3 regions of the Streptomyces sp. NPDC045022 genome follow, and region 2 is predicted to be linked to each of the others. Evidence: riboswitches for the same ligand, from Rfam matches in the RefSeq annotation. Region 2 holds a riboswitch; each other region holds the start of a gene.
The links. Region 2 has a riboswitch for cobalamin ahead of AC07C1_RS20335 (cobalamin biosynthesis protein). Riboswitches for the same ligand answer to the same signal wherever they lie in the genome.
Positions count from the first base shown of each region.

Region 1: another riboswitch for cobalamin. It lies ahead of nicT (Nickel transporter NicT); the one in region 2 lies ahead of AC07C1_RS20335 (cobalamin biosynthesis protein).
Region 3: another riboswitch for cobalamin. It lies ahead of AC07C1_RS02040 (CbtB domain-containing protein); the one in region 2 lies ahead of AC07C1_RS20335 (cobalamin biosynthesis protein).

Region 1 is NZ_JBWKIR010000017.1:67,130-72,572, reverse strand. It holds gene AC07C1_RS27175 (glycosyltransferase family 2 protein) at 472-1,365, opposite strand; gene nicT (Nickel transporter NicT) at 1,599-2,708, opposite strand; cobalamin riboswitch at 2,736-2,923, opposite strand; gene AC07C1_RS27165 (ArsR/SmtB family transcription factor) at 3,003-3,359, shown strand; gene AC07C1_RS27160 (hypothetical protein) at 3,560-3,976, shown strand; tRNA gene AC07C1_RS27155 (tRNA-Thr) at 4,240-4,313, opposite strand; gene AC07C1_RS27150 (alpha/beta hydrolase) at 4,421-5,443, opposite strand, start outside.
Region 2 is NZ_JBWKIR010000010.1:243,996-249,438, forward strand. It holds gene cobN (cobaltochelatase subunit CobN) at 1-1,776, opposite strand, end outside; gene AC07C1_RS20330 (cobyric acid synthase) at 1,773-3,281, opposite strand; gene AC07C1_RS20335 (cobalamin biosynthesis protein) at 3,278-4,222, opposite strand; cobalamin riboswitch at 4,321-4,463, opposite strand; gene AC07C1_RS20340 (hypothetical protein) at 4,582-4,809, opposite strand; gene AC07C1_RS20345 (inorganic phosphate transporter) at 4,840-5,443, opposite strand, start outside.
Region 3 is NZ_JBWKIR010000001.1:481,155-486,597, reverse strand. It holds gene AC07C1_RS02055 (serine/threonine protein kinase) at 1-370, opposite strand, end outside; gene AC07C1_RS02050 (histidine phosphatase family protein) at 731-1,321, shown strand; gene AC07C1_RS02045 (CbtA family protein) at 1,384-2,136, opposite strand; gene AC07C1_RS02040 (CbtB domain-containing protein) at 2,158-2,379, opposite strand; cobalamin riboswitch at 2,416-2,561, opposite strand; gene AC07C1_RS02035 (SpoIIE family protein phosphatase) at 2,670-4,751, opposite strand; gene AC07C1_RS02030 (CGNR zinc finger domain-containing protein) at 5,222-5,443, shown strand, end outside.

The sequences.
Region 1 (5,443 bases), on a different contig from region 2:
ACCCGTCCCACGGCTTCTTCCGCTGCCGCCGGGCGACTTCCGGCCAACCGGACCGCGACCCGCCGTCGAACCGTTGGCCGCATGTTGCCCATCGAACCGTTGGCCACATGTTAGCGATCCGTTGGCGGATCCTGATGTGATCATTCCATCGGATCCGGCTCGACGGCGCGCGCGTAAGTCGCGTAACTCGGGGGAGTGTCGCCGCAGGCTGGATCCGGGGACACAAGGGGCCCCGGTCGGCGGAGGTGAACGACCGGGGCTCCGTCCCGTTCCCCTTGCCGGGCCGCCGGACTCCCTCTTGCGACCGGTGAGTTGCGGGTGACGTCCGTACGGCTCAGCCTCCGGTCCAGCCGCCCGCCTGCACGGCCCCGGCGCCCGCGCACGGTTCGGATGACACGGCTTCAGATCACACGGCTTCAGATCACACGGCTCAGATCACACGGCTCAGATCACACGGTCCGATCACACGCTTCAGATCACCGGCGGACGTCCGAGCCGGGTGAGCCGCCACACCGTCCGCCAGCGCATGGGCCGCCGCTCACCGGCCGGCTCCCGCACCCCCTCGAGGAACCCGCCGAACCATGCTTTCAGCCCCGCCAGGGAGCGGGTGCGGGCGAGGGTGAACAGCGTCCACACCCCCAGGTGCACCGGGATGAGCGGCAGGGGCAGCCGGCGCCGGACGAGCCAGACGCGGTTGCGGGCGTTGACCCGGTAGTAGATGGCGTGCCGGGCCGGTGAGGTCTTGGGATGCCGAAGCAGCAGCTCGGGGGCGTACCGGATCGTCCAGCCCGCGTCGGTGGCCCGCCAGGCGAGGTCGGTCTCCTCGTGCGCGAAGAAGAACTCGGCGGGCCAGTCTCCGGTCTCGGCCAGCATCGCCATGCGCAGGGCGTGCCCGCCGCCGAGGAACCCGGTGACGTACCCCCCGCGCATCGGATCCGACTTCCCCACGCGGGGCACGTGCCGCTGCTGGGTCTCGCCGTGCTCGTCGGCGATACGGAAGCCGACGATGCCGAGGCGGGGATCGGCGGCGTACAGGTCCCGCACCCGCCGCAACACGTCGGCGTCGACGAGCAGTCCGTCATCGTCCAGCTCCACGACGACATCGATGTCCCCGTACTTCCGCAGCCGCGCGAGGGCGACGTTCCGGCCGCCCGGGCAGCCGAGGTTCTCCTCCACGTCGATGGTGGTGACCTCGCCGGGCAGGGAGAGCCTGCGGGCGAACTCCGGCAGCCGGCAGCCGTTGCCGACGATCACGATGCGGGCCGGGGCGAGGTCCTGCTTGGCCACGGACTCCAGCAGGGCGTCGACCTCGGTGGGCCGGTTGCCCATGGTCACCACGGCGACGGCGATCCTCGGCTCCACCACGTCCCTCACCCCATCCGGCCGACGGCGGCACCGCGCCATGACCGCGCGGCGTCCGCCGTTCACCAAGATGTTGCCTCAGGTCCGCGGGTTCACCCGACGCCGATTCACTTTGCGGCGCCTTTGCTCCCATTTTGTCCGCAGCGAAGGAGCGGGCTCGCGGGCCGACGCCCTCCTTCCCCTTCCCCCGTCGGCCCACGTCGTCGGCGACACTGAGGCTCCGGAGTTCGCCTTCCTCAGCCCGCGTCGGCGGCGCGGACGGTCCAGCGCTCCTCGACCCTGGCGAGGCGCCAGTACGCGATGGCCACGGCCCAGACGACCACGAACAGGCCGACGATGACGTAGCCGACGTTGTCCAGGTCCAGGGCCGCGATCCAGCCCGTGACGTCATCGTGCAGACCGAGCTTGTCGTGCAGGACGCCGACCAGCTCGATTGTGCCGACGAAGAAGGCCACGGCGATGGACAGGCCGGTGATGGTGAGGTTGTAGAACACCTTCCGCACCGGGTTGGAGAAAGCCCACTGGTAGGCGAAGTTCATGAACGTGCCGTCGAGGGTGTCGAACAGGCTCATGCCGGCCGCGAACAGCAGCGGCAGGCACAGCACCGCGTACCACGGGAGCCCGGCGGCGGCACCGTTGCCGGCCAGGGCCAGGAGCAGGACCTCTGTCGTGGTGTCGAAGCCGATGCCGAAGAGGAAGCCGAGCGGGAACATCTGGCCCGGGCGGCGGATGGACCTGGTGAGCCGGCCCAGGAGACGGTTCATGAAGCCGCGCGAGTCGAGGTGCGCCTCCAGCTCCGCCTCGTCGTAGCGTCCGGCTCGCATCGCCTTGAAGACGCGCAGGATGCCGAAGAGCGCGACGAGGTTGAGGGCGGCGATGAGGTACAGGAAGCTGCCGGAGACCGTGGTGCCGACGGTGCCGAGGACCTGGTGGGTCCGGGAGCCGTCGTTCATCAGGGTGCCGGCGAGCTTCGCCCCGCCGGCGACCAGCGCGGCCATGACGACCACCACGCTGGAGTGCCCCAGCGCGAACCAGAAGCCCACCGACACCGGCCGCTTGCCGTCGGCCATCAGCTTGCGGGTGGTGTTGTCGATCGCCGCGATGTGGTCCGCGTCGAAGGCGTGCCGCATGCCGAGCGTGTACGCCGTGATGCCGAGGCCGAGGCCGAACGCCTTGGTGCCGACCTCGTAGTGCTTCGGGATCACGAGCAGGAACAGGATCCCGAAGGCGACCACGTGCAGGGCGACGATCACGGCCAGGAGACCCGCGGTTCGGACGGTGTCCTCGCGACGCCAGCGGAAGGAGGGGGTCGCGGCGGCTTCGGGCACGCCTTCGGACGCGGTCATGCGTTCACGCTCCAGCACCTCGTGGATCAGCTTCGTGATGCCGTGGCCGGTCTCCTGGCTGACGGGTCGACGCGCCCGCCCCTGCCTTCCCGGCTGTGCGGCCAGTGGCGTGTAGGGGGCGGGAACTTCCCGATCACAGTGGCGAGGGCCGCTCCGGATTGAGCCCTGAGGGGCTGTCACCGGTCTTCCCGAACACCACGGCCCGCTCACCCTAGGCGGCGGCGGGTGGCGGCTGCAAGGCTGCACAGCTGGTCAGGTATGGAGGTGGCGGCCGCCCGCTGCGATGATGGGCCCATGCATCTCGTCCCCGCGGAACGTGCCGGGCAGCGCACCATCGACGGCCATCGGGTCTGTGACGCCATCGCCGCCGTCGGCGAGCCGGAGCGGGTACGCGCCTGGGCCGACCGTTTCTCGCTGCTCTCCGATCCCGGACGTCTGTCCCTGCTGCTCGCCCTCCATGAGGCCGGCCCCATCGCCGTCTCCGATCTCGCCGTCGCCACCGGGATGCGGGACACCGCCGTCTCCCAGGCGCTGCGCCTGCTGCGGACCGCGGGCATCGTCGAGGGCCAGAAGGACGGCCGCGTCGTGCGCTACCGGCTCGTCGACGGATCGATCTCCGAACTGCTGAAGCACTGCGTCTCACGCCACTGACGCGGCCTCACTCGGCTTGACGCGGCCTGACGCGGCTTGACGCGGCCTGACTCGACTTGACGCGGCTTGACGCGACACCGAGGCCGCTGCGGTGGACGCAACAGCCGGTCTATAGAGTGATCATGACCGATCGTCACTGTTGCCGGTACGTCAAGGCAGCGCGGCGGCAACCCGCCGTACACAGAAACACAGGGGGACACATGCGTCCTATACACAAGCGCGTCGGCACGATCCTCGGCATGGGCGCGATGCTCGTCGGCGCGGCGCTCACCACGGGGGCCGGCACTGCCAGCGCCATGGACCCGGACGGGTCGTACACCATCACCATCCACAATTCCAAGGGCGACGTGATCGGGTACGCCCGCTGGAACGCCGACCCGCAGCCCGCCCCCAACATTCCGGGCGACGCCCTCATCGCCAAGGACGTGGCCGCCGACGGCTTGGGAATCGAGGCGGAGCTCAGCAACGGCCGCATCGCCTCCACCAGGGGCCACGACTCCCCCTACATGAAGATCGTCCCCGGCAACCTCCCCGAGGGGCACGCGTACAAGCTGCGGGGGTGCATCGTGACCAGCACCTACCGGGAGTGCTCGCCCTGGCACGACGTCCGCGCCTGAGCCGCGAGGCGCGCGCAGCCTGCCCCTCGTCAGCCTGAGGGACAGCCGAGCGGCGCGCGCCCGCCGCCGCCATCGCGGTGTCCGCGGAACGAGAAGGCGCCAGGTCAGACGATGTCCGACTCGCCGCCGGCCCATCCGCCGCCACAAACGCGACCGGCTCTGAGACCACTGACACTCGCGCGGCCCGCTCTCAGCGTCGCCGTCGCGTCCACTGAACGAGGAAACCCCAGGTCGAAAGCGTTTCCGACCTGGGGTTTCAGGTGAGCCGCTTTCGGGATTCGAACCCGAGACCTACGCATTACGAGTGCGTTGCTCTGGCCATCTGAGCTAAAGCGGCGCGCTGCCCGCACCATGGTGCGATCGGCAACGACGGTAAGTCTACACAGTTTCCGTGGGTGCTTCGTACCCACCTCGGAGCGGTGGGCTCCGAGGTGGGCGTAGGGGCTATGAGCAGCGCTTTCGGGCGCTCGGCGGGGTGCCGCGGAGCAGGTAGGTGTTGATCGCCGTGTCGATGCAGGTACTGCCGCGGCCGTAGGCGGTGTGGCCGTCGCCGGCGTAGGTCAGGAGACGGGCCGAGGAGAGCTGGCGGGCCAGGGACTGCGCCCAGCGGTAGGGGGTCGCCGGGTCGCGGGTGGTGCCGACCACCACGATCGGCGCCGCGCCCTTCGCCTCGACGCGGTGTGCTTCGCCCGTCGCCTTCACCGGCCAGTACGCGCAGTTCAGCGAGGCCCAGGCCAGGCCTTCGCCGAAGACCGCGGACGCCTTCTCGAACTGGGGCAGCGCCTGCTCCACCTGCTCGGGGCCGGTGAAGGCCGGTGGCAGGTCCAGACAGTTCACCGCGGCGTTGGCCATCATGAGATTGCTGTAGCGGCCGCTCTCGTCGCGCTCGTAGTAGCTGTCGGCGAGCGCGACCAGGCCCGCGCCCTCGTTCTCCTTCATGGCCGAGGACAGTGCCTCGCGCAGTTGCTGCCACGTCCCCTCGTCGTACATCGCCGCGATCACCCCGGTGGTGGCCAGCGCCTCGCCGAGCTTGCGGCCGTCCGCGTCGCCCGCCGGGATGGGGTGGGCGTCCAGCTTCCGGAAGAACGCGTTGAGGTGGTCGCCGACCTGCGCGGGTGTCGTGCCCCTGCCGCCGAGCGGGCAGTCGGAGTGCCGTACGCAGTCCTTCGCGAAGGCCTGGAACGCCGTCTCGAAGCCCGCCGTCTGGTCCAGGTTCAGCCGGCGGGCGTCGAGGCTGGGGTCCATCGCGCCGTCCAGGACCATACGGCCGACCCGCTCCGGGAACAGACCGGCGTACGTCGCTCCGAGGAACGTGCCGTACGACGCCCCTACGTAGTTCAGTTTCCGGTCGCCCAGCACCGCCCGCACGATGTCCATGTCCCGTGCCGCCTCGACGGTGGAAACGTGCCTGAGCAGCCGCGCCGAGTGCGCGCCGCAGCTCTCCGCGAACTTCTTGTCGGCCGCGAC
Region 2 (5,443 bases):
CAGATCGGAGACGAGCGCGTACTCGTCCAGCAGCTGCTCCAGCTTGGCCAGGTCGCCGTAGGTGTCGGCACGCGCCATCGGCGGTACCAGGTGGTCGACCACCGTGGCGTGCCCGCGCCGCTTGGCCTGGGTGCCCTCACCGGGGTCGTTGACGATGAACGGGTAGACCAGCGGCAGCTCGCCGAGCACCGCGTCCGGGGCGCAGCCGGCGCTCAGCCCGAGGCCCTTGCCCGGCAGCCATTCCATGGTGCCGTGCTTGCCCATGTGCACGATCGCGTCGGCGCCGAAGCTGTTCTCGAGCCAGCGGTAGGCCGCCACGTAGTGGTGGGACGGCGGCATGTCGGGGTCGTGGTAGATCGCGATCGGGTTCTCGCCGAAGCCGCGCGGCGGCTGGATCATCACGACGACGTTCCCGAACCGCAGGGAGGCCAGCACGATGTCGTCGCCGTCCACGTACAGGTTGCCCGGCGGCTCGCCCCACGCCTCGGTCATCGCGTCCCGCAGCTCCGGGTCCAGCTTCCCGAACCACGCCCGGTAGTCGGCCAGCGGCACCCGTGCGGGCGCGGCGGCCAGCTGCTCCTCCGTCAGCCACTCCACGTCGTGACCGCCGGCCTCGATCAGCCGGTGGATCAACTCGTCGCCCTCGGCGGGGTATTCGGTCAGCGAGTACCCGGCGTCGCGCAGCGCGTCCAGCACGCGTACCGCCGACGCCGGCGTGTCCAGCCCGACCGCGTTGCCGACGCGGGAGTGCTTGGTCGGGTACGCCGTGAAGACCAGGGCGATCTTCTTCTCGGCGTTCGGCTTGTGCTTCAGCCGCGCGTGCCGCAGGGCGATCCCGGCCACCCGGGAAGCCCGCTCCGGGTCGGCGGCGTACACCGGAACCTCGTCCGGGCCCTGCTCCTTGAAGGAGAACGGCACGGTGATCAGCCGGCCGTCGAACTCGGGGATCGCGACCTGCATCGCCGCGTCCATGGGGGACAGGGCCGCGTCCGACTCCTCCCACGCCTCCCGCGAGGAGGTGAGGCAGAGCCCCTGCAGCACAGGGACATCGAGGTCGGCGAGCGCGCCGATGTCCCATGCCTCCTCGTCGCCGCCCGCCGACGCCTGCGAGGCGTGCGTGCCGCCGGCCGCGAGGACGGTGGCCACCAGTGCGTCGGTCTTCCCCAGCAGCTCGTACAGCCCGGCGTCCGCGCCGCGCAGCGAACCGCAGTACACCGGCAGGGCGTTGGCGCCCTTCGCCTCGATCGCCTCGCACAGCGTGTCGACGAAGGCGGTGTTGCCGCTCAGCTCGTGCGCCCGGTAGAAGAGCACACCCACGGTCGGACGGCCGTCCCGCAGCTCGTACGCGCCGTGCACACCGTACTCCGGCATCTTGCGCGGCTCCTCGAAGCCCTCACCGGTCAGCAGTACGGTGTCGGACAGGAACCGGGACAGCTCCAGCAGGTTCGCGGGGCCGCCCTCGACCAGGTACTTCAGCGCCTCCGCGACCACTCCGGCCGGCACGGACGACTCGGCCATCAGCTCGGCGTCGGGGACGGCCTCGCCGCCCAGCAGCACGGTCGGCACCCCGGACGCCTTCAGCGCGGCCAGCCCGTCCTCCCAGGCACGCTTGCCGCCCAGCAGCCGTACGACGGCGATGTCCGCGCCCTCGACCAGGCCCGGCAGCTCCCCGGCCACGTCGACCCGGGTCGGGTTGCCGATCCGGTACCCGGCGCCGGAGGCCCGGGCCGCCAGCAGATCCGTGTCGGCGGTCGACAACAACAACACTGTGCTCATGCGGGCGCTCCCGGTGGAATGAAAGGCAGTCCTTGCGGCGCGCCCGACTCGATGAGCCGCCAGAGCGCGTCCGTGTCCGCGTGCTGTTCGATCAGGTCGCCGAGCCGGTCGAGCTGCTCCTCGCGCAGCGTGGCGAAGGAGGTGTCCGGCGCCGGTACGAAGCGGCGGCCCGCGGCGGCGGCCACCTCGCGCAGGAAGGCCCGCCGGAAGCCGTCCGACTCCAGCGAGCCGTGCCAGTGGGTGCCCCACGTCTGGCCGACCCGGCAGCCGTCCAGGAAGGCGTCACCACCGGAGACCTCGGCGACCCCGTGATGGATCTCGTACCCCTCGACCCGCTCGCCGAGGGCCTCCCCGGCCGGCCGGGTCAGGGTCTTCTCGCGGGCGAACCGCACCCTTACGGGAAGCAGGCCGAGCCCGGGGACCTCACCGGCCCGCGACTCGACCTCGTCCTCGATGTGCTCGCCGAGGATCTGGAAGCCGCCGCAGATGCCGAGCACCGGCCGTCGCTCGGCGGCCCTGCGCACGAGGGCGTCGGCGAGCCCCCGTTCCCGCAGCCACTGGAGCGCCCGGACCGTGCCCCGGGTCCCCGGGATCACGACCAGGTCCGCGTCCGCCAGCTCCTCCGGGCGGTCCACGAACCGCACCACGACACCCGGTTCGGCGGCCAGCGCGTCCACGTCCGTGAAGTTGGACATCAGCGGGATCGCGCACACGGCGACCCGCAGCACGTCCTCGCCGACTGGGGGAGCGACGGTCGACTCCCGGACGGTCCCCCGCAGCGACACCCGCAGCCCGTCCTCCTCGTCGATGCCGAGCCCGTGCCGGAAGGGCAGGACTCCGTACGTGTGCCGCCCGGTGAGTCCGCGCAGCATGTCCAGGCCGGGCTCCAGCAGGGAGACGTCCCCGCGGAACTTGTTCACCAGGAACCCGGCGACCAGCTCCTGGTCCTCCGGCGAGAGCAGCGCGACCGTGCCGAAGAAGGAGGCGAAGACGCCCCCGCGGTCGATGTCCCCCACCACCAGCACGGGCAGCCGCGCGTTCCGCGCGATCCCCATGTTGACGATGTCGGTCCGGCGCAGATTGATCTCGGCCGGACTTCCCGCCCCCTCACAGATCACCGCGTCATACGTGCCCCGCAACTCGGCCAGACACTCCAGCACCGTGCCGAGGAGTCGTTGCTGCCGCCCACCGTGGTACCCGCGCGCGCTCAACTCGCCCACCGGCCTGCCCAGCAGCACCACCTGGCTGCTCTGCTCGCCGCCCGGCTTGAGCAGCACCGGGTTCATCAGCGCGGTCGGCTCGACCCGGCACGCCTGGGCCTGCATGGCCTGCGCCCGCCCGATCTCCGCGCCCTCCCGGGTCACGAACGAGTTGAGGGACATGTTCTGCGCCTTGAACGGCGCGACCTTCACGCCCTGGCGCACCAGCCACCGGCAGATCCCGGCCGTCACGACGCTCTTGCCGGCGTCGGAGGTGGTGCCGGCGACGAGGAGACCCCCGCTCACTTCCCACGTCCCTTCACGAGTCGGCGCGCGGCGACCGTGGCGCCGAGCGCGAGCAGGCCGACGCGGCGGGAGAGCCGTACGGCCCGGTCGATGTCGGTGACCCGGACGGCACGCCCGGACTCCCCGTTGAGCAGGGGGCGGTGTTCGACCCGGCCGCCGTAGGAGAGCGTCCCGCCCAGGCGCACGCCGAGGGCACCCGCGAACGAGGCCTCCACGGGCCCGGCGTTGGGGCTCGGGTGCCGGGACGCGTCGGCCCGCCAGGCCCGTACGGCACCGCGCGGATCGGGGCCGGCGAGCACGGCGAGGACGGCGGTCAGCCGGGCCCCCGGCCAGCCGGCGAGGTCGTCGAGGCGGGCGGAGGCCCAGCCGTAGCGCCGGAAACGTCGCGACCTGTGACCGACCATCGCGTCGAGGGTGTTGACCGCCCGGAACCCCAGCAGCCCCGGCACCCCGCCCACCGCACCCCACACCAGGGCGCCCACGACGGCGTCGGAGGTGTTCTCGGCGACCGACTCGACCACGGCCCGGGCGATCCCGTCGGCGTCCAGCGCCTGCGGGTCCCGGCCGCACAGATGGGGCAGCCGCGCGCGGGCCGCCTCCACGTCCCCGGCCTCCAGGGCCCGCCCGATGGTGCGGGCCTCCCGGGCGAGCGAGGTACCGCCGACGACGGCCCAGGTGGCGGCGGCGGTCAGCGCGACGGAGGCGGCGGGGGAGGGGCGTACGACGCGTGCGGCCAGCGCGCCCAGGGCGACGGCGCCACCGGCGCACACGGTGGTGTGCAGCGTGCCCCAGCCGCGGTGGTCGTGCCACAACACGCGTTCCACGGCCGCGGCCGCCCGTCCGAACGCGGCGACCGGATGCCCGCGGCGTGGATCACCGAGGAGCAGGTCACCGAGGAGACCGGCGGCGGCGCCGTACGCGTAGGAGCGATCGGCACCCATCGGCTCAGCCGGCCGTGGGCACAGGAGCGGGCCTGGTACTGGTCCTTCGGCAGCCGAGCATGGCGATCTATGTCCTCACTCAGGGTGTCCGCGCCCTGGTTCGACGAGATGCGGCGGCGAGAGTTCCTGGCTCCCGGGGGGTTCTTCCCCGGTGACAGTGGCGGGACCGCGCCGGATTCGCACCGGCTTCCTCTTCTGCCGCCGTACATGGCCTGGGCAGTCCACCATGCGCCCGGAACGGCCGTCAACTTGCTGTTGACCTGCGTGGGGAGAGTGTGCCGATCCCCACACCGTGGGGCGTGAGGACATGCCAGAGGCTCCCCTCCGGCAGCGGCTGGAGGGGAGCCTCGGGTGCTCGGTCAGGCCTTGGCCACGATCAGGTACATGCCGTACGCCACCGCCGCCGCGCAGGTCGCGAAGCAGACGTAGGCGCCGGTGACGGCGAGGGCGGCGGAGTCGCCCCGGGCCGCGGCCTGCTCGCGCCGGGACAGGCCCTTGATGCCGAGGGTGAACAGGGCCACCAGGCCCACGGTGACCACGAGGCTGACGCCGAAGACGGAGCCGAGGGCCGCCCAGTCGATCTTCATGATGCTTCCTTGGTGAACGGGTGCTCGGGATCAGACCGCGGCGGCCGGCGGGGTCGCCGGGGCGGCGAGGGCCGGGTCGGCGGCCGGGGCCGGGATGGTGGCCGTCAGGCCCTCGGTGACCGCGCCCGCCGGGGGCGGGGCCACGGCGGCGATGGCGGTGGTCACCACGCCGGCCGGCTCCTCGGTCTCGGTGACGACGTGCGTGTGGTCGACGACCTCACGGCGGGAGAGCTTCCAGATCGCGGCGCTCGCGGCGATCAGGAAGACGGCGACGGCGGCGGTGCCCCAGTCACCCAGGTCCGTGACGGACTCGGCGCCCGCGCCGACCAGCGCGGCGGCCGGCAGGGTCAGCGCCCAGGCGACGAACATACGGGTCGCGGTGGACCAGCGGACCACACCGCCCTTGCGGCCCAGGCCCGCGCCCATCACCGAGCCGGAGACGACGTGAGTGGTGGAGAGGGAGAAGCCGAGGTGGGCGGAGGTCAGGATGGCGGTCGCGGCGCTGGTCTGGGCGGCGAAGCCCTGGCGCGGCTCCAGGTCGGTCAGACCCTTGCCCATGGTGCGGATGATGCGCCAGCCGCCGATATAGGTGCCGAGCGCGATCGCCAGGCCCGCGGAGAGGATCACCCAGGTG
Region 3 (5,443 bases), on a different contig from region 2:
CGACGAGTTCGGCCAGGCTGGGCGCCGGAATGAACTCGATGGCCAGCCACGGGCGCTCCGCTTTCGCGTCGGCGTCGAGCACCGTGGCGGTGTACGCGCTGTCGACCCGCCCCGCCAGCTCCACCTCGCGGGCGAACCGCTCCCGGTCCGGCCTGCTCACGATCCCCTCGGCAAGGAGCGTCTTGACCGCGACGAGCCCGGGGAGCACCACGGTTCCGGTGGGCCCGGCGGCGCCGGCGGTCCCCGGGGCTTCCCGCCGGCCGAGATAGACGCGGCCCATGCCGCCGGTGGCGATCCGCCGCAGCAGCCGGTAGGGGCCGAGCCGCCGTGGATCGCTGGATTCGAGCGAATAGAGCTTCATTCCGGCCATGCGGCGTCACTCCCCATGTGCTCCCCCGTCCTTGCTGTGGTCCGCGTGCGCCCCGTTCGCCGTACGCGCTCCAGCGATACCGCGATCAAACCGTGCCATGCCAGGGCGAGTTGGGGAAGTCCGCCTGGCCGGAGCGGCCATCGCCGTCCGGCGAAGCGCACGGTGCCGGGGTGTTCCCGGCCCGGCCACCGATCGCGCGGGGCCGCGCATCCGCGAAAGCTGCGGATCCCGCGGATGCTATGTTCGCCAGCCGACGGGGTGACGAGGAGATGCGTACACGGCCCGTCGGCCGGCCGAACGGGACGCCAAATGCGCGACCCGCGACCCGCACCCCGTAGCAGCCGCAGGAGGAGCAGCCACGTGACCAGCCGCGTCACCTTCGTCTCGCCCGCGACGAGCCCGTCGCTGCGGCAGGCCCGCTTCTACGACGGCGACTCGGTCGACGATGTCGGCGCGGCCCTCGCCCGCTCGGCGGCCGGGACACTGTCCCCGTACGCCCGCGTCACCGTTTCCCCGAGCGTGCGCTGCCGGGAGACGGCGGCGGCGCTCGGCCTCGACGGCACGGCGACGCCGGAACTGGCGGGTCTGGATGCGGGCCGCTGGCGAGGCCGCACCCTCGAGGAGGTGGTAGCCGCCGAACCGGAGGCAGTGGGCCGTTGGCTCGCCGACGCCGACTGGTCGGCGCACGGCGGGGAGTCGGTGCGGGACATGTGCGAGCGGGTCGGGCGCTGGCTGGACACCGCGCAGGACACGGACGGCCGTACGGTCGCCGTGGTGGAGCCAGAGGTCGTACGGGCCGCGGTCACACATGTCCTCGGCCTGCCCGCGGCTGCCTTCTGGCGGCTCGACGTACCGCCGTTGACGGCCACGGAGTTCAGCGGACGGGTCGGACGCTGGAATCTGCGGCTCGGGCAGCCCCTGAACGCGTCGGGCACCGCCGCGGCGCCCTGACATGGGGCACGCGAGAGGACCCCCGGATGGTTCCGAGGGTCCCTCACGTCATGCACGACCGCTCAGTTCGAGACGGGAACTGTCCGCCCGGACGGGGCTGTCGCGGGCTTCGGGTTCAGCTTCCGCTCGGCCAACTCGCCGAAGAGCAGCCCGAACCCGCCCCACAGAACGCCCTGGATGGCCAGGGCGGACAGGCGGAACCGCCACAGCAGGGTGGCCGGGAAGTCCTTCGGCACCTCATTGACGGCGGGCAGGAACTCGTAGGCCAGACCGATCACGACGGCGAAGGAGGCCACCGCGACCACGGTCGCCCACCAGGTGCCCAGACCGGGCGCCAGGCGCTTGCCCAGGATGGTGGCGGCGACCGCGAGGAGGACACTGAGCAGCATCATCAGGAAGTACAGGGTGGTCCGCTTGCCGATGGTGTCGGGGTCGCCGACCGACGGCGGATTGGCCGGGTACTTCAGGAACGGGACCACGTACACGGCGAGCAGTGCGCAGCCGGACAGCAGCAGCGCGGTCGCTCGCGGGGAGAAGCGGCCCACGCGGCCCAGCGCGAAGGAGAAGGCCAGCGCGGCGATGCCGCCGAAGGCGACCCCGTAGAGGAGGACACCGGTGGCGAGACCGGCGGTGGACTGCAGGGAGCGGGAGACGACCTCCATCTCGTGCTCGTGGGAGTGGGCGTCCTCGAAGCTGATCGCCTTGTCGACGTTCGGCTCACCGAGGAGGTAGGAGACGATCAGGGCGAGCACACCGGCGGCCAGGCCGGCGAGCATGCCCCGCACGAGGAGGTGTCTTACCGTTGCGGAGTTCATGGGGGTGCGGCGTCCCTCGCGTCAGTGGCAGGGGAAGCCGAGCAGGTGGCGCGCGTCGTGCACCCACTCGTGGACGTCCGTGCCGCTGAACACGGAGGTGGCGCCCTGCTCGGCGCCGACGAAGTACAGCAGGATCAGCATCAGGATGCCGAAGAAGACCGCCCAGGGAGCTATCGCCTTCAGCGGCAGCTTGGCGGGGATGGCGGGAGTGGTGGCTGTCGGCTGGGCGACGGTCTGCGCCATGGCAGAACCTCCTCCGGGAGTTCGCGTCCCGTCTCGGTGGTGCAGGGGACGACGGCCACGGGTCTGACTCACGCGACGCCTCGGAAGGCATCTCGCATACAGTGGCGCGACCGTGCCGGATTCCCACCGGCTTCCGTCTCGCCGTCGTCGATACCGGACAGACCGTACCGCGCGACGGGTGCCCCGCCAAGACCGCGCCACCTTGCGTGATCTTCCTCTCCCGGCAAGTGCGAGTTCCTGTGGGGGCGGTGGGTGTCATGGGTCAGCGGTGGCGGGGCCCGGGTGGCGTTTCAGGCAGTCGCCAGTGGCTGTGCGCGGGCGATGAGAAGGGCGACGTCGTCATGGCCGGCCGGGTCCCGGAGCTGCCGCAGAAGTCGCTCGCAGGTCTCCTCGGTGGAGGGGTACGGCGGTGACAGCTGGCCCAGGAGGTCCTTCAGGCGTTCATCGATGGGGTCGTCACGGGTTTCGACCAGTCCGTCGGTGTACAGGACGAGTTGGTCCCCGGGATTCAGGTCGAGGGTGCTGGTCTCGAAGGCGACACCGCCGACGCCCAGGGGGATGCCGGTGGGCAGGTCGAGGAGTTCGGCCGGTCTGCCGGCCCGCACCAGCACCGGGGGCAGGTGGCCGGCGGAGGCGATGTGCAATCGGGCGTGATGCGGGTCGTAGACCGCGTACACGCACGTGGCGATGTAGGGATCCAGACCGCTAGTGATCTTGTCGAGGTGGGTGAGGATCCGGGCCGGGTCGAGGTCGAGGTCGGCGAGGGTGGAAGTGGCGGTGCGCAGGCGGCCCATGGTGGTGGCGGCCGGGATGCCGCTGCCCATGACGTCGCCGACCGTGAGGGCGGTGCGGTCCCGGTCGAGTGGGATGACGTCGTACCAGTCGCCGCCGACCTCGCTGAAGGCCTGCGCGGGCCGGTAGCGGGCGGCGACCTCCAGACCGGGGTGACGCGGCGAGAGTCGGGGAAGCAGGCTGCGCTGGAGGGTTTCGGCGGCGCTCCGGATGTGCTGGTGCAGGATGGCGTTGTCGATGCTCAACGCGGCGGAGGCGGCCAGTTCGCAGGCGAGGGTGAGGTCGTCCTCGTCGAACGGCAGGGGGTTGCGGGCACGGGCCAGCGCCATGACACCGATGACCTGTCCGCGGGCGATGAGGGGGACCGTCATGTCGGTGTGGACACCGGCCCGGGCGAGCAGGCGGGCGGCGTCGGAGTCGGCGGCGATACGGGTGAGGTCGCCACCCTCCAGGTGGGTGATCAGCTGAGGGCGGCGGGTGCGGATGCAATGGGACGCCGGATGGTCGGCGTGGTAGGCGGTGAGGCGGCCGGGGGGCACGATCGCCTGAGCGGCTTCGGTGGGGTAGGCGGTCTTCACCGCCAGGGCGCGGAACAACGCCGGACCCTCGCCCACGTCCACGCGCCCCGTCTGCAGTACCGAGTCCAGGAGGTCCACGGCCACCATGTCGGCCAGGTCGGGTACGAGGAAGTCAGCCAGTTCCTGTGCGGTCCGTTCCACCTCCAGCGTGGTGCCGATGCGGGCCGAGCCGTTGGCCACCAGGCGCAGGCGCTGCTGGGCCCGGTCGGCCTTTTGGGCTGCCCGGTACCGGTCGGTGACGTCCACCACCACGTTGGCGATGCCCAGCACGCGCCCGTGGTGGTCCTCGAGCCGATAGAACGACACCGCCCAGGCGTGGTCCTCGTCCGGGTCGGCGTGCGTACGACCCACGACCTGCTGGTCCACCACGGGGACACCGGTCTCCAGGACCTTCCGCATCCCGGCCTCCGCGGCCGGGAACTGGGGGCCGGGGAGGACCTCGCGCAGGCTCCGGCCGATGTGGCCGGCCTCGGGGACGCCGTGCATCGACGCCAGGGCCGGGTTGACGGCCACGTACCGCAGGTCGGTGTCCAGGACGGAGAGTCCGATCGGGGCCTGGGTGACCAGCCGGGTGGACAGAGCCACGTCCCGCTCCACCTGCCGCAGCGTGGAACGGTCGGTGGCGAGCCCCAGGGCGTAGTGGTCGCCGAGGTTGTCCGTCAGCCGCATGTTGCGGAACTCGACCATCCGGGTGCTGCCGTCCTTGTGCCGGACGGGGAACGCCCCCGCCCAGCCCCGGCCGGTCTCCATCACCTCGGCGAACAGCATGATCGCCGCGTCCTGGTGTTCGGGGTGGAGGAGCAGCGGCGCCGCGTACTGCCCGACCGCTTCGCCGCGGGTGTAGCCGAACAGTTCCTCGGCCTGCGGACTCCACATGTCGATCCGGCCGTCGGCCTCCAGCAGCACCGCGGCGACACCCAGCAGGTCCATCAGCCCACTCGGGCGGGACGCCCTGTCCTCCGGGCGATCCGCCGGCTCCGGACGCTGCTTCGCTCGGCTCATCGCACTCGCTCCTTCCACCTGCCGACCTCGCCACGCACCCGCTTCGGCGCGCAGAGCAGGTGAAGCGGTCTTCCCGCAGGTCAACAGCCCCGTCCACGATGCGGCACGGAGACTGCGGCGGCCAGGGGGACGCGCCGGGGAGAGCGCCGCGTCCAAAGTTGATCCTCTCATCTCGGACAAACATCACAAGATCCATAGTGGGCGCATCTCGCCGCTGCGGCCATCAGTCGCCCTCTCCATGACCCGGGGCGACCGAGGGCCGGTCGGGGAGCACTGCCTGCCGCCTCGTCACGTAACCACCTTGACAGGTGATGAAGGCGGGTTGGGAATCTGGCACCCGCGGAGCCAGAAGGCTCGATCCGCCACCCACTGAGCGGAGATCGACGTGGCACGCCAGAGCGTCACGGACAGGACCGCCAGGACGTCCTTGCGGTCTTGGCGCAGGGGCAGTCACCTGTCAGGATAGTGATGTGACGCTCGACCACGTCTTCGTCTGCGGAAACCCGGCCCTGGATTTCGCCGCGACGCTCCGCGCTCGACGTTCGGCACGTCTCGAGATGTTCGCGACGCCGGACAGGCTGGACGCCTGGTACCTGGAGTCGGGAATCGTCGATGCGGTCTCCCCCGGCCGGCAGACCGACGTCGAGCAGGCGACGGCCGTACGGGAAGCCATCCACGGGCTGGTCACAGCC